2 regions of the Nonomuraea sp. NPDC059023 genome follow, and region 1 is predicted to be linked to the other one. Evidence: predicted binding sites of a transcription regulator. Region 1 holds the regulator's gene; the other holds the start of a gene.
What was found. The regulator HspR, encoded in region 1, represses chaperone genes until heat shock. The targets are predictions, from matches to a motif close to ANTTGAGTCNNNNNGACTCAANT.

Region 1 (15,903 bases):
CGTCGAGCGTGGTCGCGCCGATCATCCGCAGCTCGCCGCGGGCCAGCATCGGCTTGAGCATGTTGCCCGCGTCCATGGCGCCCTCGGCGGCCCCGGCGCCGACGACCGTGTGGAGCTCGTCGATGAAGGTCACGACCTGCCCGTCGCTCTCCTTGATCTCGGAGAGCACGGCCTTGAGCCGCTCCTCGAACTCGCCCCGGTACTTGGCCCCGGCGACCATCGCGCCCAGGTCGAGCGAGATCAGCCGCTTGTTGCGCAGCGACTCGGGCACGTCACCGGCCACGATGCGCTGGGCCAGCCCCTCGACCACGGCGGTTTTGCCCACGCCGGGCTCGCCGATCAGGACCGGGTTGTTCTTGGTACGCCGGGACAGCACCTGGACCACGCGCCGGATCTCCGAGTCGCGGCCGATGACCGGGTCGAGCTTGCCGGTGCGGGCCCGCTCGGTCAGGTCGACGCCGTACTTCTCCAGCGCCTTGTAGGTGTCTTCCGGAGTCTCGCTGGTGACGCGGGCGTTGCCGCGTACCTTCTCGAAGGCGTCGAGCAGCGCCTCGGGCGTGGCGCCCTGCGCCCTGAGCAGGTCGGCGGCCTGGCCGCCGTCGGCGGCGAGCGCGACGAGCAGGTGCTCGGTGGAGACGTACTCGTCTTCGAGCCGCTTGGCGCGCTGCGCGGCCGTGTTGATCACGGTGAGCAGCTGGCGCGAGCTCGACGGCGCCGACACCGTGGCCCCCTGCGCCTTCGGCAGCGCCGCGAGCAGTTCCTCCGACTTCGCGCGGATCGCCTTCCAGTCGGCTCCGACGGCCTCCAGCAGAGGTACGGCGGTGCCGCCCGTCTGGGCCAGCAGCGTGGTCAGCAGGTGGGCCGGGGCGATCTCCGGATTGCCTTCCGCGGCGGCTCGCCGCATGGCCCCCGACAGCGCCTCCTGGCTCTTCTGGGTGAGCTTGTAGTCCATGTGTTCTTACGCCCCCGGTGGCAGCTCGTAGCGGATCAACGCCCTCACCATCTGCATCTCGGCCCTGAGCCGGTGAACCTCCTCACGCAGCCGCAGGGCCTCGTTCTCCAGCTCGAGAATGCGCTTGATCCCCGCGAGGTTGATGCCCTCTTCCTGGGACAGGCGCTGGACCTCGCGGAGCATGATGATGTCGCGCGTGGAGTAGAGGCGGCCGCGTCCGGCCGTGCGGCCGGGGCTGACCAGTCCGAGCCGGTCGTACTGCCTCAGCGTCTGCGGGTGCAGTCCCGAGAGCTGCGCGGCCACCGAGATGACGTAGACGGGGGTGTCGTCGGACAGGTCGAAATAGTTGGCGTCCATCGGCTTACTCGCTTCTGGCTCGCTGGATGAGTTCGGCGCGCGGGTCGTCGCCCGCGGTGGCCGTGCTGAACTCCGTCAGCAGGTCACGCGACTTCTCATCGAGCGCCTCAGGCACGAGCACTTCGACGCTGGCGAGCAGGTCGCCCTTGGTGCCGTCCTTGCGGGTGACGCCGCGGCCCCGGACGCGGAAGGTGCGCCCGTTGGGAGTACCCGCGGGGATACGCAGCGTGACCGGCAGACCCTTGAGGATCGGCACCTTGATCTCGGCGCCCAGCGCCGCCTCGGTGAAGGTCACGGGCACCGTGATGGTCAGGTTGTCGCCGGTCCGGCCGAAGACGGCGTGCGCCTTCACGTGGGTGACGATGTAGAGGTCGCCCGCCGGCCCGCCGTTCTCGCCCGGCGCGCCCTTGGCCTTGAGCTTGACCCGCTGGCCGTCGGCCACCCCCGCGGGGATGCGCGCCTGGATCGTGCGGGTGCTCTTGGCCCGCCCGCTGCCGTCGCAGTCGGGGCACGGGTCGTCGACGATCAGACCACGGCCCTTGCAGTCGCGGCAGGGCTCGGAGAAGGCGAAGTTGCCCAGGTTGCGGCTGGCCGCGCCGGTGCCCTCACAGGTCGGGCAGACGCGCGGCGTGGTGCCGGCCTTGGCGCCGGTGCCGGTGCACGACTTGCACGCGGCCGAACTGGTCAGCCGGAGCGAGACCGTGCTGCCCTCCACCGCCTCGGTGAAGGTCAGCGTGACCTCGGACTCGATGTCCTGCCCGCGCCGCGGCCTGGTCGTGCTGCTGGTACGGCCGGTGCCGGCGCCACCCCGGTTGAACAGCCCGCCGAACAGGTCGCCGAGCCGCTCGCCCGCGCCGCCACCGCCGCCGCCGCTCTGCTGACCGGCGGTGCCGCCGAACAGGTCGCCGAAGTCGAACGGGAAACCGCCACCGCCGGGACGCTGGCCGCCGACGCCGGACCCGAACAGCGTCCGGGCCTCGTCGTACTCCTTGCGGCGCTTGGTGTCCGACAGGATGTCGTTGGCTTCGGAGATCTCCTTGAACTTGGCCTCTTTGACGGAGTCACCCTGGTTGGTGTCGGGGTGATACTGCCGGGCCAGCTTCCGGTAAGCCTTCTTGATCTCGTCTGCGGTGGCGGTCTTGGGCACACCAAGGACGGCGTAGTAGTCCTTCTCCAGGTAGTCCTTGGTGCTCATCGATGGCCCTTCGTCCTAGTTTTCGTCGTTGTCGTCGTCAGCCGGTGAGTCGTCCGGCTCCGCCACGGCCACTCGCGCCGGGCGCAGCACCCGCTCTCCGAGGCGGTACCCGGACTGCAGCACCTCGATGGCGGTGGGTTCGGACACTTCCGACGAGTAGCTGTGCATCAGCGCCTCGTGGATGGTCGGGTCGAAGGGGTCGCCCTTCTGCCCGAACGAGCTGAGCCCCAGCTTGGTGACGGCCGCTTCGAGCGACTCGGCCACCTTCGCGAAGCCGCCGGTGAGCTCGCCGTGGTCGCGGGCCCTGCCGATGTCGTCGAGGACCGGCAGGAACTCGGCGAGAATCCCGGCCATGGCCTGCTCGCGGACCGCGACGCGGTCGCGCTCGACCCGGCGGCGGTAGTTGGTGTACTCCGCCTGGAGCCGCTGGAGATCGGCGGTGCGCTCCGCCAGCAGGATGGTGTCGGAGCCGGGTGCGCCGCTGGTGTTCGACTCGGCGCCGCCGTTGGCGGAGCCCGCGCCGGGCGCGGGGGTCGTGCCCGCGCCGGCGGCGTCCTGGGAGTCGGACCCGGCGCTCTGGCGCGCCTGGCCCGTCTCGGGGTCGATCTTGCGGTTGTCGCGGATCACCGGCTCGTCTGCCCCCGGCATCACTTGTCCTTCTTCGGCTGGTCGTCGTCGACGATCTCGGCCTCGACCACGTCGTCGTCGTCGCTCTTGTCCTGCTCGGCGCCGGGAGTGGCGTCCTGCGGAGCGCCCTCGCCGCCCTGCTGCTGCTGGTTCTGAGCGTAGATCGCCGAGCCCATCTTCTGGCTGACGGTCGCCAGCTTCTCGGCGCTCGTGCGGATGACGTCGGTGTCGGTGCCCTCAAGAGCCTTCTTCAGCTCGGTGAGCGCGTCGTTGACCTCGGTCTTGATCTCGCCGGGGACCTTGTCGTCGTTCTCGCGCAGGAACTTCTCCGTCTGGTAGGCCAGACCGTCCGCGTTGTTGCGGACCTCGGCCTCCTCGCGGCGCTGCTTGTCCTCTTCGGCGTAGGACTCGGCCTCGCGCATCATGCGCTCGATGTCGTCCTTCGGCAGCGCGGAGCCGCCGGTGATCGTCATCGTCTGCTCCTTGCCGGTGCCGAGGTCCTTGGCGGAGACGTTGACGATGCCGTTGGCGTCGATGTCGAAGGTGACCTCGATCTGCGGGATGCCGCGCGGCGCCGGGGCGATGCCGGTCAGGTCGAAGGTGGCCAGCTTCTTGTTGTAGGAAGCGATCTCACGCTCGCCCTGGTACACCTGGATCTGCACCGACGGCTGGTTGTCCTCGGCCGTGGTGAAGACCTCGGAGCGCTTGGTCGGGATCGTGGTGTTGCGCTCGATGATCTTGGTGAAGATGCCGCCCTTGGTCTCGATGCCCAGCGACAGCGGGGTCACGTCGAGCAGCAGGACGTCCTTGACCTCACCCTTGAGCACGCCGGCCTGCAGGGCGGCGCCGATGGCGACGACCTCGTCCGGGTTCACGCCCTTGTTGGGCTCCTTGCCGCCGGTCAGCTCCTTGACGAGCTCGGAGACGGCGGGCATGCGGGTCGAACCACCGACGAGCACCACGTGGGCGATGTCGGCGACCTTGATGCCGGCGTCCTTGATGACCTGGTGGAACGGGCCCTTGGTCCGCTCGAGCAGGTCGGCGGTGAGCCGCTGGAACTCGCTGCGGGTGAGCTTCTCGTCGAGGTGCAGGGGCCCCTCGGAGGAAGCGGTGATGTAGGGCAGGTTGATGTTCGTCTCGGACTGGCTGGACAGCTCGATCTTCGCCTTCTCCGCGGCCTCGCGGAGACGCTGGAGAGCCATCTTGTCCTTGGCCAGGTCGACGCCGTGGGCGTTCTGGAAGCGCTTGACGAGCTCGTCGACGACGCGCTGGTCCCAGTCGTCGCCACCGAGGTGGTTGTCACCGGAGGTGGCCTTCACCTCGACGAAGCCGTGGCCGTCCTCCTGGCCGACGTCGAGCAGGGACACGTCGAACGTGCCGCCGCCGAGGTCGAAGACGAGGATGGTCTGGTCCTGGTCCTTGTCGAGCCCGTAGGCCAGAGCGGCCGCGGTCGGCTCGTTGATGATGCGCAGGACGTTGAGGCCCGCGACGGTGCCGGCCTCCTTGGTCGCCTGACGCTGGGCGTCGTTGAAGTACGCCGGGACGGTGACCACCGCGTCGGTGATCTTCTCGCCCAGGTACGCCTCGGCGTCCTGCTTGAGCTTCTGCAGCACGAACGCGCTGATCTGCTGGGGGGAGAACTTCTTGCCGTCGATCTCCTGGGACCAGTTGGTGCCCATCTCCCGCTTGACGGAGCGGATGGTCCGGTCCACGTTGGTGACGGCCTGTCGCTTGGCGACCTCGCCGACCAGGACTTCGCCGTTCTTCGCAAAGGCGACCACGGACGGCGTGGTCCGCGAGCCCTGCGCGTTGGCGATGACGGTGGGCTCACCGCCCTCGAGGATCGAGACGACAGAGTTGGTCGTCCCCAGGTCGATACCTACCGCACGTGCCATGAGTACGTCCTTGTAGTCAAAGTTGAGTCCGATGGGCTCAACTTACGAAGCCGAATGACCTTTGTCAAACGAGTTGAGCCTACCCGACTCAACCCCGATGAGCGTGAAAGCATTCCGCGGCATCGGGCAAGAACGGGTGTGATCGTGCACAACACGCGTAACGGGGCAGATCCGCTGGGGGTTCCACCTGATCTCTTCGACCGATATTTCGGTGAGATCCACCGCTACATCGCCCGCCGCCTGACCGACGACATCGCCGACGATCTGGCCGCGGACGTCTTCGTGGCCGCGCTGCGCGGCGGTTACGACCCGGCCGCGGGTCAGATCAGGCCCTGGCTGTACGGCATCGCCACCAACCTGGTCGCCCGGCATCGCCGTACCGAGAGCAGGAGGTGGAAGGCGCTGGCCCGCGCGGCCGAGCGCGACTGGGACGACCGGGAGGACGCCGTCCTCGACCGGATCGACGCCGCGCGCCTCACCGGGCCGCTCGCGGGGGCGCTGGCCGGGCTGAAGCCGCGCGACCGCGACGTGGTGCTGCTGGTCGCGCTGGGTGGTCTGAGTCACGCCGAGGTGGCCGCGGCTCTGGACATCCCCTACGGAACCGTCGCGTCCCGGCTCAACCGGGCGCGCAAGCAACTGCGCGAGGCGCTCAAGGAGGAGTTCGGTGGAGTCGATGGATGAGCTGGAGCTGCTCGCACGTGCCCTGCCCGACGCCCGGCCGCCGTCGGACGAGGTCGTGGCGAGAGGACGCGCGAAGGTGGCGGCCGCACGGACCCGGCCGAGGGCGGGCCGGCTCGCCTCGCGAGGGAGCCGGACGCGGGGGAAGTGGGCGCGGAGGAGCTGGGCGTGGGCCGCGCTGGCGACGGCGGCGGTCGTGTCGGTGGTCGTCGCGCTGGCCGCGAACCTCGCGCCGGCGCCCGCCCCGGTGCTGACCCCGGCGCCCTCCCAGAAGCCGCTGCCGACCCCGCACAAATCCCCGAAGCCGGGGCCGAACCAGGCCATGCTCGACCTCGCCGCGCGCATCGGGAAGCTGCACGAGCCGCCACGACGGTACTGGCGCACGTCCCGGATGACCGACAGCAAGGTGCGGGCCGAGAACTGGGTGCCGCGCTCGGCCGGTGATCGGGTCATGCTGTGGGAGACGGCCGGCGGAAAGTGCACGTCGGGCTTCAGCGCCTACTGGGGCGGCAGGTACGGCGACAGGTCCGTCGCGGACTTCACCATGGCCGACCTCGCGGCGCTGCCGGCCGAGCCCGAGGCTCTGGAGCGGAAGTTCCGGGAGTACAACCGGATCTGGAACGACCGGGGCTTCCGCAAGTCCTTCGCGGAGTTCGCCCCCGTGCTCGGCAACATGTTGGACATGCCGATCAGTCCCCAGGTGCGGGCGGGGGTGCTGCGCGTGCTGGCCGGGCAGCCCGGCACCCGCGTGCACGGCGTCGCACGCGATCCCCTCGGCCGCGAGGGCCTGGTCGTGGACCTGGGCGAGGAGGGCGGGACCATCAACGACGTGCCCGTCCGCCACCGTCTGTTCATCAACCTCCAGAACGGCGCCTCGCAGGCCAGGGTCGCCTACGCCGTCAAGGGCGGCCGGATCGTCTCGTACCACGCGACCGTCGTGAGCGGCTGGACGGATCTCCTTCCGCGGATGCCGAAGGGCTGCCCGCGCAAGGGCTGAGCCGTCAGCGCCCGAAGTCGCCGGCGTGGGCGCGGGCCCAGGACTCGAAGGTGCGGGCGGGGCGGCCGGTCAGGTCCTCGACCGCCGTGGTCAGGGACGCGGGCACGCCGTCGCACGACTCCCACCAGTCGAGCAGCGCGTCGGCATAGGCGCCGCGCACGTACTGGGCCACCTCGGCCTTCCACTCCTCGCGGGTGACGGGCTTGACGCCGATCTCCCGGCCGAGCGCGCGTCCGAGGATCTCGAGCTGCTCGGCGAAGGTGATCGACCGCGGCCCGGTCAGCGTGTACGCCCGGCCGCCCAGCCCCGGATCGGCCAGCACCGCGGCGGCACAGGCGGCGACGTCGTCCTCGTGGATGGCGTCGCTGTGCGCGCCGGGGTAGGGCAGGCTGACCGGTTCGCCGGACTTGATGGCCCACGACCATGCCGTCGCGTTGCCGGCGAACGCTCCCGGGCGCAGCAGCGTGGCCGGGATCGGGGAGCGCAGCAGCGCGTTCTCGGCGTCGAGGTGGGAGACGGCCAGGGGGTTGCCGGACGGGTCGTCGGTGAGCACCGAGGAGGAGGAGAGCAGCACGATGTGCCGCACCCCCGCCTTGGCGGCCTCGGCGGCGAAGGCGTCGGCGCAGGACGGCTCGGCGTAGAGGAAGACGGAGCTCACGCCGTCCAGCGCGGCGGGGAAGGTGCCCGGATCGGTGAGGTCGCAGCGCACGGTCCGGTCGTCGTCCGGTGCCCTGGAGGCGGCGCGGACCGGCAGGCCGCGTTCACGCAGCATCGGGATGAGGGCGCGGGCGACGGCGCCGCGGCTTCCGGTGACAAGGGTGGTCATGCTGGGGTTGTCCCTTCAGGACGATAGAATAAGTGCGTCACGCAAACATTGCGTCACGCACGTAATTTAGCCGAGTGGAGGCGCACGGTGTCAAACCGCGCGGAGTTGTTCGACGTCCTCGTCGCCGAGAGCCAGCGGCACTACGCGGCGTACGTGCTGTTCAACCAGGCGCTGGCCGACAGCCTCGGCATTCACCCCACGGACCTGCAGTGCATGGGACTGCTCGACCTGGAGCCCGGTCCGGTGACCACGGGCAGGATCGCGGCGCTCACGGGGCTGACGCATGGTTCGGCCACCCGCCTGGTCGACCGCCTGGAGAAGGCCGGCCTGGTCGTACGGCAGGCCGACGAGAAGGACCGCAGGCGCACGCTCGTCGCGCCGGCCCCCGCGGCGAGGGAACGGATCGGCGCGGCCTGGACCGAGCCCGGCACGGACTTCGGCCAGGCGCTCACCGGCTACTCCGAGAGCGAGCTGGAAGTGATCGTCGACTACCTGCGCCGCACCGCTGAGGTGGGGCGCAGGCAGGCCGAGCGGCTGACGGCCGGCAGGCGGGCCGTCAGGTGATGGGGGTGTTCATGTCGGTGGTGAGCTGGGCGGGGGTCAGGGCCCTGTTGTAGACGCGGACCTCGTCGATCTGGCCGTTGAAGTATTCGCCCCAGACGGCGTTGCCGCCGATGCGCAGCACGCCGTTGTCGGTCCTGATGTTTCCGGTCGCGGTGACGGAGCTCACCTCCGCTCCGTTGACGAACAGCTTCAGGTTGGCGCCGTCGTAGGTGGCGGCGACGTGGGTCCAGGTGTTGAGGGGCAGGGAGGCGGTGCCGTAGAGGCCGCGTTCCGAGGTGGTGTGGATGGTGCTGTGGGCGCGGTCGTTGAGATCCAGGGTGTACGCGAGGTCGTTCCCGAACTGCTTCATGACGATCGTGCGCCAGCCCGTGGTGGTGGCCGGCCGGATCCATGCTTCCAACGTCATGGCGCCGGTCAGGCGCAGGCTCGGGGAGTCGGCGACGGTGACCCAGCTACCGGTGCCGTTGAACGACAGGGCGTTGCCGTACTTGCCGGTCGTGGTCCAGGACGTGGCGGTGGAGGTGCCGTTGTTGCCGCTGCCGGAGGAGTCGGCGACGGTGACGCCGGTGCCCTCGTTCATGGCGTAGGCCGCCACCAGGCCCTGGCCGGTCGGCGGCGCGGTCACGGCCGCGCTCACCTCGCCGGACGAGGCGCTGGTGTTGGGGACGGCGTCGAAGGCGCGCACGCGGTAGTAGTACGTGCCCGCCGCCAGGCCCGAGTCGGTGAACGACGTGGACGGCGTGGAGCCGACCTGGTTAGCCCCTGACGGGGTGAAGTTCGGCGTCGCCGAGCGGTGGATCGTGTAGCCCTCGACGCCCACGTTGTCCGTCGAGGCGGTCCACGACAGGGAGGCGAAGCCGGCGCCGCCGGTGGCCGCCGGGGCGCCGGGGGCGCTCGGCGCTTCGGTGTCGGGCGGTTGCGGGGTGCCGATCGGGGTGTTCATGTCGGCGGTGAGCTGGGCGGGCGTCAGGGCCCTGTTGTAGATGCGGACCTCGTCGATGAGGCCGTTGAAGTATTCGCCCCAGACGGCGTTGCCGCCGATGCGCAGCACGCCGTTGTCGGTCCTGATGTTTCCGGTCGCGGCCACTGAGCTGGTTTCTGTGCCGTTGACGTAGAGCTTGAGGTTGGCGCCGTCGTAGGTGGCGGCGACGTGGGTCCAGGTGTTGAGGGGCAGGGAGGCGGTGCCGTACAGGCCGCGTTCCGAGGTGGTGTGGATGGTGCTGTGGGCGCGGTCGTTGAGGTCGAGGGAGTAGGCGAGGTCGCTGCCGAACTGCTTCATGGCGATGGTGCGCCAGCCGGTCGTGGTGGCCGGGCGGATCCATGCCTCCAACGTCATGCCGCTGGTCAGGCGCAGGCTCGGGGAGTCGGCGACGGTGACCCAACTGGAACTGCCGTTGAACGACAGGGCCTTGCCGTACTTGCCGGTCTGGGCCCAGGTGGTCGCGGTCGTGGTCCCGTTGTTGCCCGAAGGTGAGGCGTCGCCGACGGCCGTGCCGGTGCCTTCGTTCATCGAGTACGCCGCCACCAGACCCGGCTGGCCGGTCACGGTCTGGTAGGTCGCGGTGTAGGTGGCCGCGCTCGCCGGGGCGGTGATGTTGTGGGCCGCGGCGCCGCCGTCCGACCAGGAGACGAAGCCCTGGTCGCCCTGGGGTGAAGGCGCGGACAGGCCGACGCTCGAACCGACGATCACCGTCCGGGTGAACGGCGCGACCGTCTGTTCGGCGTTGAAGCCGAGCAGGAGGCCGGGTGGGTTCGTCTGGAAGGTCAGGTTCACCGTCTTGGGCTGCAGCAGCACGCTCTTGGTGTCGGTCAGGCCGTGCGCGTCGGTGACGGTGAGCTTGAGCTCCAGGTGCGACGGATACTCGTGGTCGGGCGCCTGGAAGGAGCCGGACGCGCCGGTGAACGTGGTGATCTCGTGCTCGTGGCAGCCGCCTGGGCAGTGGTGCATGATCAGCGCCCAGTGCATGCGCGAGCCGGGGATCGTGCCGTCCTGGGCGTCGGTGCCGGTGCCGGAGAACCCGATCGACTCGCCCACCGCCCAGGTCGTCGCGGCGGTCGGGGTGGTGATAGCCGCTGTGGGCGCCGTGTTGCTGACGTTGATCGTCACCGTGGCGTCGCCCTGGCCGCCCCTGCCGTCGCTGACGCGCAGCCGTACCGTGTGGGAGCCCGGCTGGGTGTAGGTGCGCGAGGGGGTGGCGGAGGTGGAGTCGTCGAGGTCGCCGTCGCCGTCGAGGTCCCAGGCGTAGGTGAGCGGGTCGCCGTCGGGGTCGGTGGAGCCGGTGCCGGAGAAGCTGACAGCGAGCGGGGCCTCTCCCGAGGTCGCGCTGGCCGTGATCGCGGCCGTCGGCGGGTTGTTGTTGTACAGGTAGCGCACGACCGTGCCGGCGTTGTAGTCCACCGCGAACAGGTCGCCGTTCGGCCCGGTCTCCAGTTCGACCGAGCCGACCCCGGAGTCGAACGTCGTGATCGTCGCGGGGTCGGGCAGCCCGTTGGCGCCCTTGGTCATCACCCAGACGCACGAGCGGCTGTAGTCGGAGAAGAACAGCGCGCCGTCATAGGCCGGCGGGTACGGCCCGCCCGGGTAGAACGCCACCCCGCTGGCCGAGGAGTTGCCGCTGGGGCAGGGGTCGTTGGGCGCCGGCCGGGTGCTGTGGTTCCAGCCGAAGTACGGCGCGGCGTGCGCGGACGGGCCGGCCGCGTAGTAGTTCTCGCACAGGGTCAGGTTGAGCGCGTCGTAGCCGCCCTGCCGGTTGGGGCCCTCGTAGCAGGGCCAGCCGAAGTTCGTCACGCCCGCGGTCGGGGAGGCGACGCGGTTGATCTCCTCCCACGTGGTCCAGCCGACCTCGCCCAGCCACATCTCCGCGGTGCCCGGCCGGTTGGTCAGGCGGAACGGGTTGCGCAGGCCGTTGGCGACGATCCTGGCGGTGTTCTGGTCGGCGCTGCCGGCGTTCGGGTTGCCCGCGGCGGCGGCGCCGGTGTCGGGGTCGACGCGGATCATCGTGCCGTCGAGGCCGCTCGGGTCGCCGCTGGTACGCACGTCCTGGGAGCGCAGCGCGCCGCCCTCTGCAGACGGGGGCGACAGGGCGGTGCCGACCGAGTTGGGCGGGTCGCCGCAGGGGTTGTCCGGGGTGATGTCGGAGCTGGGCAGGTTGTCCTGGCCGTAGTCGGCGAAGTTGAAGCTGGCGCCGTCGCCGCCGGTCGCGTACAGCATGCCGTCGGGGCCGAACTGCAGGTCGCCGGTCGAGTGGCTGGGGTGCTGCTGGCACCAGTCGGTGATCAGCGGCGTCTCCGCGCCGGCCGGCGAGATGACCGAGAGGCGGCCGGTGATCAGGCAGCCGTCGCCGGTGGGGCCGGGCGGGCTGGGGCAGGGGTCGTCGGTGGCGCCGGCCGTACCCCAGCGTGGAGCGTTCCCGCCGGGGACGGCGTCGCGGGCGTACAGGACGTACAGGCGGGGGTCTGCGGGGAAGTTCGGGTGGAGCGCCATCCCGAGCAGGCCGCGGTCCCAGAAGTTGTGCACCTGGGTGCGCAGGTCGGCGTAGACGGTGGGGGTGGTGTCGGTGAGGGAGTCGAAGACCTTGATGATCCCGCTCTTCTCGGCCACGAAGACGCGGCCGTCGGCGGCGAACTCGATGTTCGACGGGCGCGTCAGGCCGCTGAAGACGACCTGTTTCTGGAACTGCGCCGGCAGGGCCTGCGCGGGCGCCGCCACCAACGCGACCATGCCGACGGTGAGTAAGAGCACGGACATGAGCGCACGTAAGAGCCGTGTCAAGAGAACCCCCCCAGTGACCGTTTGTCTTGATCTATGCAAGAAATCGCATGGAAGTCACTGGGGATGTCCTCATCTGGACATGTCCCGAATTATCGGAGCTTGGCGCCGTCGACGATCTTCCGCTTGCCCAGCGGCGCCTTGAGCTTGACGGTCGTCGTCTTCTGGATGGCGATCATGATGCAGGCGACGTCCTTGGCCTTCCTCGGCGTGCCCTCGTAGAGCGTGATGGTGACCTTGCCCCTGGTCTCCTTCACCTTCACCCGGGCGAGCACCGTGCACGGAGCCACGCCCGACTCCCACGTGAGCCTGACCTTGCGGCCCTTGTCGAAGGACTTGGCCTTGGCGAAGGGGACCTTCCTCGTGTTGATCGTGTCGGCGACCGGCTTGACCGGCTCCGGGCCCTTGGGCGGGGTCTGCTCGACGGGCCCCGAGCTCACCGGGGCGGCCTTCGTGCCGGTGGGGGCTGCCGTCTGGGGCGGCGCAGCCGTACCGCAACTCGTTACCAGAACCAGGCATCCAGCCAGGAGGATTGTCCGCATAACCTTTCGACGGATCCCGCGTCGTGCGGGTTCATCCGCGGCGCTGAAGTTAGGGTGAGGGACGTGCTTCGTCAGGCCCTCATCGCCGTCTCCAAGAGCGAGCGCGCCCAGCGCGTCGTCTCCTCCTCGCCGCTGACCAGGGAATTGGTCCGGCGATACGTCGCCGACGACATCGGCGCCGTCGTCACCGAGCTGACCGACCGTCGGCTGCTGGTGACCGTCGACCACCTCGGGGAGGAGGTGCGCGACCGGGCGCAGGCCGACGGCGCCGTGCGCGCCTACCTCGCCGTGCTCGACCGGCTGCCGCCCGGCGCCGACGTCTCGGTCAAGCTCACCGCGCTCGGCCTGCGCCTGTCCGAGCAGCTCGCGCTCGACAACGCCGCGACCATCTGCGACGCCGTGACGGGTAGAGGCATCACGCTCACGCTCGACGCCGAGGAGCACGACACCGTCGCCGGGCTGGAGTCGGTCCACGCCACGCTGCGCAAGGAACATCCCGGGGTCGGCATCGTCGTCCAGGCGTACCTGCTCGACGCCGCCGAGCGCTGCGCCCGCCTCGACGGCGCGCGCGTACGTCTGTGCAAGGGCGCCTACACCGCACCGGGCGCCTACACCTCCGCGCGGGAGATCGACCGCTCGTTCGTGCGCTGCCTCAAGATCCTCATGGCCGGGAGCGGCTATCCGATGGTCGCCACGCACGACCCGCGCCTCATCGAGATCGCCTCCGCCCTCGCCGTGCTCAACGGCCGCGACGCGACCGCCTTCGAGTTCCAGATGCTGTACGGCGTGCGTCCCGCCGAGCAGGAGCGGCTGGCCGAAGTCGGCGCCCAGGTCCGCGTGTACGTGCCCTACGGCGCCGACTGGTACCCCTACCTGATGCGCCGCCTGGCCGAACGCCCGGCGAACCTCGCCTTCTTCGCCCGTTCCCTGCTGTCCAGAAGCTAGCCGCGGCCCGCCCGGTAGGCTGCGGGCCAGCGTCTACACCTGCGAGGAACCTGACATGATCGCGATTCTGGGCACGGGCAAGATGGGCGAGGCCCTGCTGTCGGGGCTGCTGCGTGCCGGGTTCAAGCCGGGCGACATCGTGGCCACCGCGCGCCGGTCGGAGCGTTCCCAGGCGTTGCGCGAGACCTACGGCGTGCGTACGGTCGCCAACCCCGAGGCCGCCAAGCTGGCCGGCACCATCATCCTGGCCGTCAAGCCGCAGGACATGGCGGCCCTCCTCGCCGAGATCGCCCCCTACGTCGCCGCCGACCGCCTGGTCATCTCGGCCGCCGCCGGCATCACGACCTCCTTCGTCGAGGAGCGGCTGGGCGTGGACGTGCCGGTGGTGCGGGTCATGTCCAACACGCCGATCCGCTTCGACGAGGCGATGAGCGTCATCTCGGCCGGCGCCCACGCCGGCGAGGAGCACCTGCGCCGCACCGAGGACCTCCTCAAGCCCGTCGGCAAGGTGCTGCGCATCCCCGAGTCGCAGCAGGACGCCGCCACCGCCCTCTCCGGCAGCGGGCCCGCGTACTTCTTCTACCTGGTCGAGGCCATGGTGGACGCCGGCATCCTGCTCGGCATGCCCAGGGCCGCCGCACTCGACATGGTCACCCAGTCGATCGTCGGCGCCGCCATCATGCTGCGCGACTCCGGCGAGCACCCGGTCATCCTGCGCGAGGCCGTCACCAGCCCCGGCGGCACCACGATCGCGGCGATCGCCGAGCTGGAGCGCCACAGCGTGCGCGCCGCCTTCCTGGCCGCCATCGAGGCCGCCCGCGACCGGGGCCGCGAACTCGCCTCCGGCTGAGCGCGACCCCCCACTAACAGGAAACTTTCCTGCGTGGGGCAGGATGGGCGCCCATGTGGACCCGGGACTTCCGTCTCTTCTTCGTGGCCAGGACGGTCTCCATGGCCGGATTCGCCATGATGCCCGTGGCCACCGCCCTGGGCATGCGGCAGGCGGGCCACGGAGCCACCGGCGTGGGCCTGGCGCTGGCCGCGACCTCGGCGCCGATGGTCGCGCTGATCCTGTTCGGCGGCGTCCTGATGGACCGTTTCACACCTCGCCGGATGATGATCGGCGCCGACGTCGCCAGGATCGCCACCCAGGCGACCACCGCGGTCCTGTTCATGACCGGCAGGCCCGCCCTGTGGCAGATCCTCGTCCTGTCCGCGGTCAACGGCGTCGCCACCGCCATGTACAGCCCCGGAGTCGCCGGAACCATCCCCAGGATCACCGCCGACATCCAGAAGGCCAACGCCGCGCTCCGCGTCTCCGAGTCGATCATGATGCTGGCCGGGCCCGGCCTGGCCGGCGCGCTGGTCGGGCTGGCCGGCGTCGGCACCGTGTTCGCGCTGGACGCCGCCGGGTTCGCCGCCAGCGCCGTCTGCCTGCTTCTCATGCGGGTCAGGGTGGCCCGCGCCGAAGCCGCCCGGCCGATGCTCCACCAGCTCAGGGAGGGCTGGCAGGAGTTCCGCTCGCGCACCTGGATGTGGAGCGTCATCCTGATGTGGATGATCTTCGGCATCACCCTGTTCGGCCCGCTCATCCCGCTCGGCTCAGAACTCATCACCGGCGCCTACGGCGAGGCCGCCTACGGCCTGGTCCTGTCCGCGGGCGGCGCGGGCACCATCGTCGGCGGCCTGGTCGCCATGCGGGTGCGCCCCGCCCGCCCGCTGGCCGCCGGCGCGACCGGCATGCTCCTGTTCGCCCTCGAACCGCTCACCATCGCCCTCGGCGCCCCGCTTCCCGTGATGATGACCGGGCACCTGCTCGGCGGCGCCGCCTGGGGCCTCTGGTCGGTCATGTGGGCCACCAGCATCCAGACCAACATCCCCGGAGAGGCGCTCAACCGGGTCAGCGCCTACGAGATCGGCGGCTCGGTCATGGCCATGCCCATAGGCAACGCCGTCGCCGGGCCGGTGGCGGGCTTCGTGGGGGCGGAGAGCGTGCTCGGGTTCTCGGCCGTGATCGCGGTGTCGGGATGTCTGGTGCTGCTGGCCGTACCGGCTGTCCGGGGGGTACGGCTGGCCACCCCCCGGCCGGTCGAGGCCGACGCCGTGTGAAGGGCGCGTGACCCTCTCTTTACGATGGGCCGGGTGACGATCCGTCGCGGAATTCCCCCGCTGCTCGTCCTTCTCGCTCTGACCGGCTGTTCGGCTGACGCGCCGCCCGCCGTACAGCTCGCGGAAGTAAAGCGCGCGCCCGTCACCGAGGTCGTCGAGGCCCCGGCCACGATCGGCGCGCGCGCCACCGCCACCCTGCGCTCGCCCGCGCAGGGCACCGTCGCCAAGCTGTACGTCAGCGACGGCGACCACGTGAAGAAGGGCCAGATCCTGGCCAAGATCCGCTCCCCGCAGGCCGAGGACCAGCTCAAGCAGGCCAAGAAGGCCGCCAAGCCGGCCCGTACGCCGTCGATCGGGATGCCGCGGATCCAGCTCGCCGCCTTCGACACCTCCGCACTCGACCGCAAGGTCGGCGCGCACTTCACCAAGGCCGCCCGCGAGGCCAGG
Region 2 (15,903 bases), on a different contig from region 1:
GCGAGGCCGTCGAGCGCGCCATGAACGAGCTCGGCTACGAACGCTCCACCCGCGGCCAGATCGTCGCGGTGATCACGCCGTGGCTGTCGAACCCGTTCTTCTCCGAGGCCAGCGAGCTGATCGAGGCGGCGCTGGCGCCCCACGGGCTCAAGGGCGTGCTCTGCCCGGCGCTGCCCGGCGGCATACAGGAGCGCGAGTTCGTCACGTCGCTGGCCGACCACGGCGTCGCGGCGGTGGTGTTCCTGTCGGCCAGCAACACCGTTGAGGGCGCCGACCCCGAGACCTTCAACGTGCTGGCGGCGCGCCGTATCCCGTTCGTCGGCGTCAACGGCGGATTCGAGGGCCACGACGCGCCCGTCTACTCCACCGACGACTTCCAGTCGGCCGAGCTGGCCGTCGACCACCTGTGGGCGCTGGGGCACCGCGCGATCGGCATCGCCTCGGGCCCGGTCGGCAACCAGCCCGCCGACCGGCGGGTCAAGGGCTTCCGCGCGGCGCTGGCCAGGCGTGGCGCCACCGAGACCGAGCGGTGGATCGTCCGGCAGCACTACACCATCGAGGGCGGCCAGTCCGCCGCGCTGAGCCTGCTCAAGCAGGGCGTGACCGCGATCGTCGCGGCCAGCGACTTCATGGCGCTCGGCGTGATCCGCGGGGCCCGCCGCGAGGGCCTGTCGGTGCCCGCCGACCTGTCCGTGGTCGGGCACGACGGCTCCATGATCATGGAGTTCGCCGACCCGCCGCTGACCACCGTACGCCAGCCGGTCGACCGGCTGGCCAAGGAGGTCGCCCGGGGAGTGGTCGCGCTGGTGAGCGGCCGCGAGGTGCCCACGGGCGAGCTGTTGTTCAACCCCGAACTGGTCGTGCGCGGCTCCACGGCTCCGCCCCGCGCCTGACCTCTTTCGTCCCGGTCCCTTCCTTCTTTAGTTCCGCACGATTCATCCGATCATCGGGAGACCCCATGAAACGCGTCGTGTTAACCTCCGCCCTCCTCGCCGCCGCTCTCGTCACCCCCGCCGAGGCCGCTTCCGCAGCCGCACCGCTCGTCATCGTCAACCCCGGCTTCGAGAAGGGCCCCGAGGGCTGGACGTTCACCGCCGGCTCCGGCGTCGCCACCAACAACCCCCACGGCGGCACGAGGCTCATCTACCTCGACTCCGGCCCCGGCAAGAGCGTCAGCCAGTCGATCACGGTGCCGGCCGCCGGCCGCTACTCGATCTCCGCCTGGATCGCCACCGGCGGCGCGGGCGGCACGTTCTCCGCCAAGGTCAACGGCGCCGAGGCGGCGAGCGTCACGCTGCCCGCCCGCGGCATCTACAGCCGCTACACCCTGTCGCGCCTGAGCCTGAACGCCGGCGACACCCTGGAGATCGCGTTTGGCTCCGGGTCCGGCTGGGTCAACGCCGACGACCTCATGATCTCCCCGGCCGCCCCCGCCGACCCGCGGGTCAGCTCGGGCAACCCCAAGGTCGTCGCGATGTTCGACTGGGCCAAGGCCAAAGCCGCCGGGTGGGTCCACCAGGACGGCGTCGTCGGGCCGATCAACATCGGGGCCACCAACCCGGTCGACCCGGGCGAAGCCCCGTACACCCCGACCTATTGGGGTGGTTACGCCCACCGCACCGCGTACTACTCGCGTGACTTCGCCCACCAGCTCGCCGGCGCGCACATCCTCGGCTTCGACGCCGAGAACAAGAACATGCTGCGCTCGTTCGCCGCCAGCGCCACGCCTGAGCACAAGTTCTATCCGGTGTGGGCGATCAACTTCGACGCCAAGACCTGGCACACCATCGACTACAAGTCGCCGACGAACTTCGTGCGCGAGGTGCCGGCCACGTTCGAGCTGGTGGAGAAGGCCAACCAGGCCTTCCGCTGGACCGGCGACCGCGCCTACCTCGACGACCCGGTCTTCTGGGACTACTACCGCAACGCCACCACCGGCTTCATCCAGCAGCACGACGGCGCCAAGCCGAACGGCGTCGCCGAGGGCACCGGCAGAGGCATCTTCCAGGGCGTGGCCAGCTACAACGAGGTCAGCCGCGAACCGCTGGCCGAGGCGGGCGACGGCATCGGCGCCCAGTACCAGGCCTACCGCGCGCTGGCCGACATGGCCCTGGACAAGCGTGAGGTACGCCTGTCGATGGAGACCGGGGCCCGCGCCCGCGACCTCAAGCGCTACTTCAACCAGACCTGGAGCGTGAAGCCCGGCTCGGATGAGTTCGTGCGCGCCTACACGATCGACGGCGCCCCGCTGACCGGCTTCGGCAAGGAGAACAGCTGGTTCATGCCGATGAAGGGCATCATCGACGCGGGCCCGCGCAACGACGCCTACCTCGACTTCGTCGACACGCAGGCCTCGGGCCCCGACCGGCCGGCCAACATCGAGGCGATCACCTACCTGCCCGACACCTTCTTCCGCCACAACCGCAACGACACCGCCTGGAAGTGGATGCAGCACGTCTACGACCAGCGCGACACCCGCCACGTCAGCAACCGCCAGGGCCTCAACGGGGACTACCCGGAGGTTCCGTTCACCCTGGTCAGCCAGACCGTCGAGGGCCTGATGGGCGTCCAGCCCGACGCCCCGAGGCGTACGGTGGCCACCCAGTCGCGCCTGCCCGGCGACATCCCCTGGCTGCGCGTGGACGCCGTCCCGGTCGGCGGCGGCACCGTGGACGTCCGCCACGACGGCCAGACCTCGACCACCTTCACCAACCGCACCGGCGGGCTCACGTTCTGGGAGGCCCGCTTTCCGGCCGGGCACCGCAAGCTGACGGTCGCCGGGCACCGCGTGCCGGGCATCCAGAAGACGATCGACGGCGTCCGGTACACCGTCGCGATCCTGCCGGTCCGCGACGGGCAGACGGTCACGGTCTCGGTCGCGAGCTGACGTCCCGGGAAGCCGGCGTCAGTCTCCCGGGCGGACGAGGCCGGTCTCGTAGGCGTAGACGATGGCCTGGGCGCGGTCGCGCAGGCCGAGCTTGGTCAGCACGCGGCCCACGTGCGTCTTGACCGTCTGCTCCGACAGGACCAGCTTGCCGGCGACCTCCTGGTTGGACAGGCCGCGCGAGACCAGGACGAGGACCTCGGTCTCGCGCTCGGTCAGCTGGCCCAGGCGGCGGGTGGACGGGGCGCGCGGGCCGCCGAGGCGGGCGAACTCGCGGATCAGGCGCCGGGTCACGGCGGGGGCGAGGAGGGCGTCCCCGCCGGCGACCACGCGGACGGCCTCGGCGAGCTGGACGGCCGAGGCGTCCTTCAGCAGGAAGCCGCTGGCGCCGGACCGCAGGGCCTCGTAGACGTAGTCGTCCAGGTCAAAGGTGGTCAGGATCAGGATTTTTGCCGAAATATCCTCGCGTTGGGCGATGATTCGGGTTGCTTCGAGGCCGTCCATCACCGGCATGCGCACGTCCATCAGGATCACGTCCGGCCGCAGCTCCGCCGCCCGCTCGACCGCCTGCGCGCCGTCGGCCGCCTCGCCCACCACCTCGATGTCGCTCTGGGCGCCGAGGAAGACGGTGAAGCCGGTGCGTACCATGCCCTGGTCGTCGGCGATCATGACCCTGATCACGCCGCCTCCAGCGGCAGCCGGGCGACGACCTCGAAGCCGTCGGCGATCGGCCCCGCCTCCAGCGTGCCGCCGAGCAGCACCGCCCGTTCCCGCATGCCCACCAGCCCGTGCCCGGCCCCGGCCGAGGATTCGGCGGGCCTGGCTCCGGGGCCGTTGGCGACCCGTACGACCAGTTCGTCTCCCTCTCGCGCGACCTCCAGGGAGACGGTCGCCCCCGGCGCGTGCCGCATGACGTTGCTCAGCGACTCCTGCACGATCCTGTACGCCGACAGTCCCACGGCCTGCGGCACCTCCTCCACCTGCGGCGATCTTCTGAACAGCACGGCCAGCCCGGCCGCCCGCGCGTTGGCCACGAGCGCGTCGATCCCCTCCAGGTCCGGCTGCGGCGTGGTCTCCTTGCGCCCGTCGGCGTCGCGCAGCACGCCGAGCACCTGCCGGAGCTGGGCGATCGCGTCCAGCGACAGCGAGCGGATCACCGCCAGCCCCTCCTCCAGCTGCCTGGCGTCCCCGGCCGCCTTGAGCGGCACCGCCTCGGCCTGGATGGCGATCACCGACATGTGGTGCGCGACCACGTCGTGCAGCTCGCGCGCGATGCGCGCCCTTTCCTCCAGTACGGCCTGCGCCCCCTCGGCCACCACCTTGAGCTGCGACTCCTCGACCAGCTTGGCCGAGGCCCTGCGCCGGGCCCGCACGTTGTAGCCGAGCACCAGCGGCACCGCGAGGACGGCCCCGCCGGCCGGCACCACGTTGGAGTTGAACACGAGCAGGTAGAGCACCGAGACGGCCCACACGGCGATGGACACGGCCTCGGAGTTGCGCGAGGCCACGGTGTAGAGGACCAGCAGGTACATCAGGACCAGCGGCCACGAGTACGTCATGCCCTGGTCGGGGAACCCGTCGATCATCCGGTCGATGTACACGTACGCCGGCAGCGTCACCAGCGCGGTCCGCCACGCGCCCAGCGGCCAGCGGTCGCGCAGGGCCACGGGCAGGGACAGGGACACGAGGGCGAGCTGGAACGGCAGAGCCGGTGGCGACGTCATCTGCTTGTCGTAGAGCCGCTGCCACAGGTCGGAGCTGGCCGTGGCGTAGAGGAGGATCGCGAGGGTCAGCTCGGCCAGCCGTACCCAGTCGAGGGTGGTGAAGGGGGCCAGCCAGCGCGGCGCGGAGACGCGCGTGCGGCGGGTCGCGAGAGGAGGCGGCTCGGCTTTGCCCGTGAACAGTGCGAACTTCAGCGGCCGCACCAGGGCGGAGATCACCTGAATGACCTTATGTCCGGCACCGGGTAGCCGGCGTCACTCTCAGGGGCTACTTACATGATTACGATCGCCGTGAGCGAACATCGGCAAGCTTGGGAACATTCGGGGGCTCTGATGAATTGAGTCGGTATAACTCAACCCTTTGGAGTTCGCATGAGTGAGAAGCTGATCCTCCCGGTGCTGCCGCTGGACGACGAGGTCGTCCTGCCCGGAATGGTGGTGCCGCTCGACCTGTCCGACTCCGAGGTGCGTGCTGCGATAGACGCGGCCCAGGCATCCGGTGGCAACAAGCCACGGGTGCTTCTCGTTCCCCGGATCGACGGCAGATATGGCGCGATCGGTGTGCAGGCCGTGGTGGAGCAGGTCGGAAGACTGCCGGGCGGTGAGCCGGCGGCGGTCGTACGCGGCGTGAACCGCGTGCGCGTGGGCACCGGCACCACCGGGCCCGGCGCGGCCCTGTGGGTCGAGGCCGACAGCGTCGACCGCGTGGAGGCCGGCGAGCAGGCGCATGAGCTGGCCCGCGAGTACAAGGCGCTGGCCACGACCATCCTGCAGAAGCGCGGCGCCTGGCAGGTGGTCGACCAGGTCAACCAGATCGACGACCCCTCCGTGCTGGCCGACAGCTCCGGCTACACGCCGTGGCTGACCACCGCGCAGAAGGTCGAGCTGCTGGAGGCGCCCGACCCCGCCGACCGGCTGGCCAAGCTGGTCGACTGGTCACGCGAGCACCTCGCCGAGCTCGACGTCGCCGAGACGATCCGCAAGGACGTCCAGGAGGGCATGGAGAAGCAGCAGCGCGAGTTCCTGCTCCGCCAGCAGCTCTCGGCCGTCCAGAAGGAGCTCAGGGAGCTCAAGGGCGACTCGGCCGAGAGCGAGGAAGAGGACTACCGCGTCCGCGTCGAGGCCGCCGACCTGCCCGAGAAGGTACGCGAGGCCGCGCTCAAGGAGGTCGACAAGCTGGAGCGGACCTCCGACCAGTCGCCCGAGACCGGCTGGATCCGCACCTGGCTCGACACCGTCCTCGACATCCCCTGGAACACCAGGACCGACGACACCTACGACATCAACGGCGCCCGTGAGGTGCTGGACTCCGACCACACCGGCCTCGACGACGTCAAGGACCGCATCATCGAGCACCTGGCCGTGCGCAAGCGGCGCCAGGACAAGGGCCTCGGCGTGGTGGGCGGCCGCCGCAGCGGCGCCGTCCTCGCCCTCGCCGGTCCTCCCGGAGTCGGCAAGACCTCGCTCGGCGAGTCCGTCGCGCGCTCGATGGGCCGCAAGTTCGTCCGCGTCGCCCTCGGCGGCGTGCGCGACGAGGCCGAGATCCGCGGCCACCGGCGCACCTACGTGGGCGCGCTGCCCGGCCGCATCGTCCGCGCGATCAGGGAGGCGGGCTCGATGAACCCCGTCGTCCTGCTCGACGAGGTCGACAAGGTCGGCGCCGACTACCGGGGCGACCCGACCGCGGCGCTGCTCGAAGTGCTCGACCCGGCCCAGAACCACACCTTCCGCGACCACTACCTCGAGGTCGAGCTCGACCTGTCGGACGTGCTCTTCCTGGCCACGGCCAACGTCCTGGAGGCCATCCCCGGGCCGCTGCTCGACCGGATGGAGGTCGTCACCCTCGACGGCTACACCGAGGACGAGAAGCTCGCCATCGCCCGCGACCACCTGCTGCCCAAGCAGCTCAAGCAGGCCGGTTTCGAGCCCGCGGAGATCTCCTTCGAGGACGGCGCGCTGCGCCGCCTGGCCACCGAGTACACCCGCGAGGCGGGCGTGCGCTCCCTGGAGCGCGCGGTCGGCAGGGTGATCCGCAAGATCGCGGCGAAGGACGAGGTCCCCGTCACGGTCAGCGCCGAGGCGCTCGTCGACTACCTCGGCCGTCCGCGGTTCGTGCCCGAGTCGTCGCTGCCGGAGTCCAAGCAGCGCACCTCGGTGCCCGGCGTGGCCACCGGCCTGGCGGTCACCGGAGCGGGCGGCGACGTCCTCTACGTCGAGGCGTCGCTGGCCGACCCCGAGACCGGCGACACCGGGCTCACGCTCACCGGCCAGCTCGGCGACGTGATGAAGGAGTCGGCCAGGATCGCCCTGTCCTACCTCCGCAGCCACGGCGCGGAGCTGGAGCTGCCGGTCACCGCGCTGAAGGACCGGTCGGTGCACGTGCACTTCCCGGCCGGCGCCGTCCCCAAGGACGGCCCGTCGGCGGGCGTCACACTCACCACCGCCCTGGCCTCGCTGCTGTCCGGCCGCCTCGTCCGCAACGACGTCGCGATGACCGGCGAGATCTCGCTCACCGGGCGGGTCCTGCCGATCGGCGGCGTCAAGCAGAAGCTGCTCGCGGCGCACCGGGCGGGCATCACCACGGTGCTCATCCCGGCCCGCAACGAGCCCGACCTGGACGATCTGCCCCAGGAGATCCGCGACGAGCTGACCATCCACGCGGTCGGCGACGTGCGCGAGGTCCTGGACATCGCCCTCGCCCCGGCCAAGGTCGCCGCCTCCGCGGCCGCCTGACGCCTCCCGCGCCTGCCCCGCCGTACCAGCTGGATCTGGTACGGCGGGGCAGCTTGGCGTTCCGGGCCCGTGAGGCAGCTCACAGCGGGCCGGGGGAATAGGGCACGGTAAAGAGGTCGTTGGCACCAGCGTGAACGAGGCATACGCGAAAGACATGAGCGCCATGGGCGACGTCATGTGTCGTGGCATGCGCCGAATGCGGGCGATGGCCTGTCCGGCCCGCTGAGCGACCCGCCCGCCCGTTCTCGCCGAAGGTACTTCCTCATGATCGCACCACCCAGCTACGTGCTGCGCAGGCTCAGCCACCTGCCCTTCCACCCCGGCACGCGCTAGCACTTCCCCCTCACCAGCCTGTTCCAGCTTGAGTTCGTCTCAGCGGCCCGCCAGCGCGTGGTCGCCATCCGTGATGGGGAAATTTCGTGATCCAGGCTTCTGGCCTGCGCAAGCAGTACGGGGACACCGCCGCGCTCGACGGCGTCGACCTGCACGTGCGCAAGGGCGAGATCTTCGGCGTGCTCGGCCAGAGCGGCGCCGGCAAGAGCACGCTGCTGCGCTGCGTCAACCTCCTCGAACGCCCCGACGCCGGCACCGTCACCGTCGACGGCCAGGACCTGACCCGGCTCGGCGACCGCGAGCTCAACCAGGCCCGCCAGCGCATCGGCATGATCCACCAGCACTTCGCCCTGCTGTCGTCGCGGACCGTCGCCGGCAACGTGGCCTTCCCGCTGGAGGTCATGGGCGTGCCCCGGGCCGAACGCGAACGCCGCGTGGCCGAGCTCCTCGACCTCGTCGGGCTCGGCGGCCGCGGCGCCGACCGCCCGAGGCAGCTGTCCGGCGGTCAGAAGCAGCGGGTCGGCATCGCCAGGGCTTTGGCCGGCAACCCGGCGGTACTGCTGTCCGACGAGGCCACCTCCGCCCTGGACCCCGCCACCACCGACTCGATCCTGGCGCTCCTGAAGCGCCTCAACACCGAACTCGGCCTCACCATCCTGCTGATCACCCACGAGATGAACGTCGTCAAGGCGGTCTGCGACTCGGTGGCCATCATGTCCGGCGGGCGCATCGAGGAATCCGGCACCATCGCCGGCCTCATCCGCACCCCGGGCTCGCGCCTGACCCGCGAGATCTTCCCCCTGCCGGCGCCGTCACCGGGCGACATCACCCTCACCTTCACCGGCCACGCCGACGAGCCGGTGATCTCGGAGGTCGTCCGCAAGTTCGACGCCGACATCAACGTGCTGGGCGGCGCCATCGAAGACCTCGCCGGCTCCCGGGTGGGCCGCCTGCGCGTCACCCTCTCCGGCGACCCGGCCGCGCTCTCGTACCTGCGCGACAAGGGCCTGCTCGTGGAGGTGGCCCCGTGATCGCCGCTCTCTCCGTTCTTGCTCCCGTCCGGGGGTTGTGGCGGTTCGCCGTTCTCGCTCTTCCCGTTCGGGTGGCCGCTGTTCGCGCTCTTCCGGTACGGCGGGGCCAGGTGGGCGCCGCCCGCCGCCGTGGGCTCGCGCCGATCATCCGAGCGCCGCGCACGCCGGACGTGGCCCCCACCGCCACGACGCGTACTCGGCCCGCCACCGTACCCCTGTCACCCGCCGCACCTGCTGCGCCGCCCACCACCGCCCACCACCCCGCCGTCTCGGCGCAGGAACGCGGGCTGGGATGGGTGCGGGTCGCGCCGGTCTCCGCCGCACCACGTCCCGCCGGCCCGGCGCCGGAGGGGCCCGGGGTCCGGTGGTCAGGGGTTGCCTCCGTCCGCCCCGCTCCGGTGCGTGACGCCGCCCTGGGCCGTGACGCCGCTGCGGTGCGGGGTGGAGGGGTGAGGGCTGTCTCGGTGGCCGGAGGGTTGGGGGAGGGGGTTTTGTGACCTGGGATGAGATTGTTCCGCTGCTCTGGGAAGGTGCCGGGCAGACGGCGGCCATGGTGGGGCTGGCCACTCTGTTCACCGTGGTGCTCGGGTTGCCGCTCGGCGTCTCGCTGGTCGTGTTCGACCGGGGTGGGCTGCGGCCGGTTCCGGCGCTCAAGGCGGTGCTCGGGGCGGTCGTCAACGTCGGGCGGTCGCTGCCGTTCATCGTGCTGATGATCGCGATCATCCCCTTCACCCGCCTGGTGGTGGGGACGACGATCGGGACCATCGCCGTGGTCGTGCCGTTGACCGTGGGCGCGGTGCCGTTCTTCGCGCGGCTCGTGGAGACGGCGCTGCGGGAGGTCGGCGGGGATGTGGTCCAGGCGGCCCAGGCCATGGGCGCAAGCCGTACCGCGATCGTGCGGAAGGTTCTGCTGCCTGAGGCGCTGCCCGGGATCGTCGCGGGGATCACCGTCACCGTGGTCGCTCTGGTCGGGTATTCGGCCATGGCGGGGACCGTCGGCGGCGGCGGGCTCGGGGACCTGGCCGTCCGGTATGGGTATCTGAGGTTCGAGGGGCAGGTCATGTTCGCCACCGTCGTGGTGCTCATCGTGCTCGTGCAGCTGATCCAGAGCCTCGGGGACCTCGTCGCGCGGCGGATGTCGCACAAGTAGTTCTTTCACATCAAAAGGAAGATCAATATGAAGATTCGCGCTTTCGTGGGTGTCGCTGCCCTTTCGTTGTTGCTCACCGCATGCGGCACGTCGCAGTCCGCCACCAGCTCGGCCCAGCCGGCGGCCGAGTCGGCCGACACGGTGCTCAAGGTGGGCGCCAGCCCGGTGCCGCACGCGGAGATCCTCACCTTCGTCAAGGACAACCTGGCCAAGCAGGCCGGGCTGAACCTCGAAGTGGTCGAGTTCACCGATTACGTGCAGCCGAACGTCCAGCTCAACGAGGGCCAGTTGGGTGCCAACTTCTTCCAGCACAAGCCGTACCTGGACGACTTCAACAAGTCCAAGGGCACCAAGCTCAGCTTCGTCACCCCGGTCCACCTGGAGCCGCTGGGCCTGTACTCGAAGAAGATCACCGACGTCGCCGCGCTGGCGAACGAGGCGACCGTCGCGGTGCCGAACGACGCCACGAACCTCGGCCGCGCGCTCAAGCTGCTGGCCGACAACGGCCTGATCACGCTGAAGGAGGGCGTCGGCACCGCCGCCACCGAGCGTGACGTCACCGGCAACCCGAAGAAGCTGACCTTCAAGCCGCTGGAGGCGCCGCTGCTGCCCCGCTCGCTGGAGGACGTCGACGCGGCGGTCATCAACGGCAACTACGCCATCGAGGCGGGCCTGAAGCCGGCCTCGCAGGCGCTGGTGCTGGAGAAGACCGAGGGCAACCCGTACGTCAACGGCCTGGTCGTGCAGGAAGGCCACGAAAAGGACGCGGGCGTCGTGACCCTGGGCAAGCTGCTGCAGGACCCGAAGGTCAAGGAGTTCATCAAGAGCAAGTACGCGGGCGCGGTCATCCCGGCCGAATGACCCGGAAAACAAAGATCCCCCTCCACGGCGATTTCCGGAGGGGGATCTTTATTATTTGTCAAAGATCGGGAAAAGAGCCTTATCAAGTAATTTGAAAGTGTTCGGCAATCCCGGCGGCGTACCAATGACGAGTCAGCACTACCTCTCCCGAGGAGGACCTCGAAGTGCGATTCGTCTCACGAATCCTGATCGGCGTCGCGGCGGCCACCATGGCCGCCGTCGCCGCCCCGGCCGTCGCCGGCGCGACGACCGCGACCACAGCGGCCACCACCACAACCGCCTCGTCGTACTACGACGCGGACTGGGGGCCCTACTTCTCCAGCGACCACAAGTCCAGGGCCGAGGGCCACGTCAGCGTCGACAAGAAGCCCTACAAGTTCTGGTACTGGAAGACCTTCCACGTCAAGAAGAAGATCTGCTGGAAGGACAAGCACGGCAACAAGCACTGCAAGTGGGTCGTGGAGAAGGTCAAGAAGAAGGTGTGGAAGTGGAAGCACCACTACTTCTACACAGTCGACAGCAAGCTCACCAACACCAAGTGGTGGGGCGGCAAGAAGTGCGCGTGGGAGACGTTCAAGGTCGTCGGCTTCGACGGCTCGACCTCCTTCAAGAACTTCAGAAACTGCACCAAGAACCCGAAGCACTACTCGTTCTCCGGTAAGAACGCCGCGCACATCTACGTGGACGTGAGCCGGGGCGGCTTCTTCGGGCCGAAGAGCCACCACTCGGGCTGGCAGCCCGTGTACCACTTCTCCTGATCCCCGCGGTTGGGCGGCGAAGCCGCGATCTCTCCCCGTCGAGATCGCGGCTTCGCCGTACCCGGGAGAAATTTTGGGGTGGGATATGCGCGAATGCGGCCATTGATAAAGGGTGCGCATTCTGATCGCGATATTGATGGTGATGCCGGGGCAGGCGGGGGACGGGCGGGTCGGCTATCAGCGGGAGGCCGGCGTCGCGGCCGGGCCCTTCGTGCGGGCGGGCGCCTGGGAGGTGGCCCGCTGGACCGGGCCGATGCGGCGGATCGGGTTCGCCGCCACCGAGATCGTGCCGTCGTGGACCGCCGTGACGCCGCCGGGCAGTTGGATCAAGGTGGAGCTGCGGGTGCCCGGATCGGGGTGGTACGTGATGGGGCGCTGGTCCTATGACGGCGTGCGGACCACCGTGAAAGGGCAGGCGGACGCGCGGGGGCGGGTCGCCGCCGACGTGTTCAAGGCCGGGCGGGCGGTAACTGCCTACCGGCTGCGCGTGTCGTTGTACCGGCGGCCGGGCTCCGCCGTACTGCCGGAGATCCGCACGCTGGGCGCGGTGGCCTCGCGCGCGGGCGGGACGCGGGCCCGCGGCGGGCGCGCGTGGGGGCGGGAGCTCGCGGTGCCGCGCAAGTGGCAGCTCGCGCACGCCGATCACGGCGGGGCGGCGTGGTGCGGCCCGACGGCCACCGCGATGGTGCTGGCCTACTGGAAGAAGGGGCCACGGCCGGGGGAGATGTCCTGGGTGCCGCGCTCCGATCCGGACCCGGCGGTCGACCACGCGGCCAGGCACACCTACGACAAGGCCTACGGCGGCACCGGCAACTGGGCCTTCAACACCGCCTATGCCGGAAGTTTCGGACTCGACGCGTCGGTGGCCAGGATGCGCTCGCTGGCCGAGGTCGAAGACCAGGTCGCGGCGGGGGTGCCGGTCGTGACCTCGCTGGCCTTCACCCGCGAGGAGCTCGGGTACGCCTCCGCCGGCCACCTCATGGTCGTCACCGGCTTCACCCGCGACGGCGACGTCATCGCCAACGACCCGGCGGCGCGCGGCGTGCGGGCGATCTACCCGCGCAGAACCTTCGAACGAGCCTGGCAACGTTCCAGTACGGGCACCGTCTACGTCATCAGGCCCTTCCGGGCGGACGCTTAACCGAATATCGTTCGGTTCATGTACCCGGGAGCCATCGCAGCAGTCACCCCCGACAAGCCCGCTGTGATCATGGCGGGCTCCGGGGAGGTCCTTACTTACCGCCGGCTGGACGAGGAGTCGAACCGGCTGGCCCACCTGTTCCGCTCCGCCGGGCTGCGGCCGGGCGACCACATCGCGTTCATGCTGCCCAACCATCCGCTCTTCCTGGCCGTGGCCTGGGCCGCGCACCGATCCGGCCTGTACTACACCGCGGTCAGCTCCCGGCTGCAGGCCGGCGAACTGGCCTACATCGTGGACAACTGCGAGGCCCAGGTCTTCATCACCAGCGCGGACCTGGCCGAGGTGGCGCAGGCCGTGACCGGCGTACGGCTGCGCCTCATGCTGGACGGCGTGGCCGACGGCTTCGACTCCTACGAGCAGGCCGTGGCCGCGCAGCCGGTCACGCCGATCGAGGACGAGTCGCAGGGCGCCGACATGCTCTACTCCTCGGGCACCACCGGCAGGCCGAAGGGCGTCAAGCCCAAGCTGTCGCACGCGGCGCTGGACGAGCCGGGGGCGTTGTTCAACCTGGTGTCGTTCCTGTTCGCGCCGGAGCGGGACAGCGTCTATCTCTCCCCCGCGCCGCTCTACCACGCCGCGCCGCTGCGCTACTGCATGACCTTCCAGCGGCTGGGCGCGACGGTGGTGGTGATGGAGAAGTTCGACCCGGTCCGCTATCTAGAACTTGTCGAGAAATATCACGTCACGCACTCGCAGCTCGTGCCCACCATGTTCATCAAAATGCTCAAACTTCCCGAAGAAGAGCGGACAAAGCGCGATATTTCCAGTCTCAAGTTCGCGATCCACGCGGCCGCCCCCTGCCCCGTCCCCGTCAAGGAGCAGATGATCGACTGGTGGGGCCCGATCGTCCACGAGTACTACGCGGGCACCGAGGGCAACGGCTTCCTCTACGCCGGCCCCCAGGACTGGCTCGCGCACAAGGGCACCGTCGGCCGCTCCCTGCTGGGCAAGGTGCACATCCTCGACGAGGAGGGCAACGATCTGCCGCCCGGCGAGCACGGCACGATCTACTTCTCCGACGGCCTCACCTTCGAGTACCACGGCGACCCCGGCAAGACCCGCGCCGCCCAGGACCCGGGTGGCCGCGGCTGGACCACCCTCGGCGACATCGGCTACCTGGACGAGGAGGGCTTCCTCTACCTCACCGACCGCCGGTCCTACATGATCATCTCCGGCGGCGTGAACATCTACCCCCAGGAGTCGGAGAACGTCCTGTCCATCCATCCCAAGGTGGCCGACGTGGCGGTCTTCGGCGTACCGGATGAGGAGATGGGCGAGCAGGTCAAGGCCGTGGTGCAGCCCGCCGACATGAACGAGGCGGGACCCGCGCTCGAGGCCGAGCTCATCGCGTACTGCAGAGCCCGGCTGGCGCACTTCAAGTGCCCCAGATCCGTGGACTTCCGGGAGGAGTTGCCCCGTCATCCCACCGGCAAGCTCTACAAGCGGTTGCTCCGTGACGAGTACTGGCCGAAGCCAGCCTGAGAATCGCATGAGAATCTCACCGCCCCTGACTCATCCGACCAGGGCGGATAAGGCCCGCGTCAGCCCGTTCAGAAGCCTCTGATCACCGGCTTAAGCTGCCTTAACAGCGACATTGGCACCCTTGAGACATCGGGACTTGAGGAGATGACGATGGACGCGAACGAGCCTCGCGAGCAGGGCTGGACCCAGTTCGGCGCCAAGCCGCCGGCCGCCGGGGGCTTCCCCAGCCAGGACACGGCGATCCTGACGCCGCCGCCCCCGCCACCGCCCGTGGCCAAGAAGCCGGGCTTCACCGGGGGGCAGAAGGCGATCGCCGGCCTGGCGCTGGCGGCCATGGCGATCGGCGGCGGCGTCGCGGGGGCGGCCATCACGAGCGCCTTCCAGACGCCGCAGATCGTGCAGTCGGCGCCGAGCCCGGCCTTCAAGCCGGCCTCCAACCCGATGACGATCAGTGAGGTGGCGACCAAGGTACAGCCGTCGGTCGTCATGATCCAGGGCCAGAACGCCGGCGGATCCGGCGTCGTGCTCTCCGAGGACGGCCTCATCCTCACCAACAACCACGTCGTCGCCGCCAACGGGAAGGGGAGCCCGCTGTCGGTCAAGTTCAGCGACGGCAAGACCGCCAAGGCCACCGTCGTCGGCACCGACCCGTCCACGGACCTGGCCGTCATCAAGGCCGACGGCGTCTCCGGGCTGACCAAGGCCGAGCTCGGCGACAGCGACCAGCTGAAGGTCGGCGACGCCGTCCTGGCCATCGGCAGCCCGCTCGGCCTGGAGGGGACGGTCACCTCCGGCATCGTCAGCGCGCTCGACCGCACGCTCAACGTCGGCGGCGAGCAGGAGCAGCAGGTCCCGCCCGGCTGGGGCCGCGGCGGTCAGGACTCCGCCCCGCCCACCAGCATCGGCGGCGCCATCCAGACCGACGCCTCGATCAACTCCGGCAACTCGGGCGGCGCGCTCGTCAACGCCGCCGGCCAGGTCGTGGGCATCAACACCGCGATCGCCACGAACGGCAGCAACGGCAGCATCGGCCTGGGCTTCGCCATCCCGGTGAACACCGCCAAGCAGGTGGCCGACCAGCTGGCCGCCACGGGAACCGTGAAGCACGCCTTCCTCGGCGTGAGCGTGACCGACGCCAGCGGGGACGTGCCCGGGGCGCTGGTCCGCCAGATCACCGAGAACAGCCCCGCCGCCAAGGCCGGACTGAAGCAAGGCGACCTCATCACGCGAATCGGCGACAAGCCGGTCGATGGTGGGGATACGGTGGTCGGACAGGTCAGAGGTTTCAAACCAGGCCAACAGGTCAAGATCATATACATGAGGGACGGCAAGCAGAGCGAAGTGACCGTTACCCTCGAAGAGAAGAAATAGGACCCCCTCACGGACGGGTGCGCCGTCGAGATCGCTGCGGACTCGGCGGCGCACCCCCGTTCGTATCCGGGGCGGCGGCTAGGAGAAGCGGCGCCCCTCGTCGCGGCGGTAGGCCCAGGCGGCCAGCACAGCCGTCAGGACGGTCCAGCCGGCCAGCGTCACCAGGGCGGTCACGTTCGGAGCGGCGCCCGCGACGGCCCACCACATGAGCTCACCGGCGCCCCTGCTGGGCAGGAACAACGACAGCGTCTGGACGAACGACGGCATCATCTGCAGCGGCAGCAGGAGCCCGCCCAGGATGGCCAGCGGGAAGAACGCCACCTGCGACACCGCGATCGCCCCCTTCGACGGCATCATGTAGCCGATGAACAGGCCCAG

Region 2: lon (endopeptidase La) is a predicted target of HspR. The motif match lies at 4,942-4,964, and genes of this name have one in related genera.

The regions. Positions count from the first base shown of each region.
Region 1 is NZ_JBHYIO010000026.1:96,172-112,074, forward strand. It holds gene clpB (ATP-dependent chaperone ClpB) at 1-952, opposite strand, end outside; gene ACFWYW_RS36725 (heat shock protein transcriptional repressor HspR) at 959-1,309, opposite strand; gene dnaJ (molecular chaperone DnaJ) at 1,314-2,504, opposite strand; gene grpE (nucleotide exchange factor GrpE) at 2,520-3,152, opposite strand; gene dnaK (molecular chaperone DnaK) at 3,152-5,026, opposite strand; gene ACFWYW_RS36745 (RNA polymerase sigma factor) at 5,171-5,707, shown strand; gene ACFWYW_RS36750 (hypothetical protein) at 5,691-6,701, shown strand; gene ACFWYW_RS36755 (SDR family oxidoreductase) at 6,706-7,527, opposite strand; gene ACFWYW_RS36760 (MarR family winged helix-turn-helix transcriptional regulator) at 7,615-8,091, shown strand; gene ACFWYW_RS36765 (LamG-like jellyroll fold domain-containing protein) at 8,084-11,839, opposite strand; gene ACFWYW_RS36770 (hypothetical protein) at 11,953-12,300, opposite strand; gene ACFWYW_RS36775 (proline dehydrogenase family protein) at 12,466-13,347, shown strand; gene proC (pyrroline-5-carboxylate reductase) at 13,403-14,197, shown strand; gene ACFWYW_RS36785 (MFS transporter) at 14,251-15,456, shown strand; gene ACFWYW_RS36790 (efflux RND transporter periplasmic adaptor subunit) at 15,490-15,903, shown strand, end outside.
Region 2 is NZ_JBHYIO010000030.1:139,758-155,660, forward strand. It holds gene ACFWYW_RS40215 (LacI family DNA-binding transcriptional regulator) at 1-893, shown strand, start outside; gene ACFWYW_RS40220 (hypothetical protein) at 959-2,887, shown strand; gene ACFWYW_RS40225 (response regulator) at 2,906-3,565, opposite strand; gene ACFWYW_RS40230 (sensor histidine kinase) at 3,562-4,824, opposite strand; gene lon (endopeptidase La) at 4,978-7,338, shown strand; gene ACFWYW_RS40240 (methionine ABC transporter ATP-binding protein) at 7,758-8,702, shown strand; gene ACFWYW_RS40245 (methionine ABC transporter permease) at 9,196-9,852, shown strand; gene ACFWYW_RS40250 (MetQ/NlpA family ABC transporter substrate-binding protein) at 9,880-10,713, shown strand; gene ACFWYW_RS40255 (hypothetical protein) at 10,878-11,471, shown strand; gene ACFWYW_RS40260 (peptidase C39 family protein) at 11,584-12,612, shown strand; gene ACFWYW_RS40265 (acyl-CoA synthetase) at 12,631-14,154, shown strand; gene ACFWYW_RS40270 (S1C family serine protease) at 14,305-15,525, shown strand; gene ACFWYW_RS40275 (ABC transporter permease) at 15,604-15,903, opposite strand, start outside.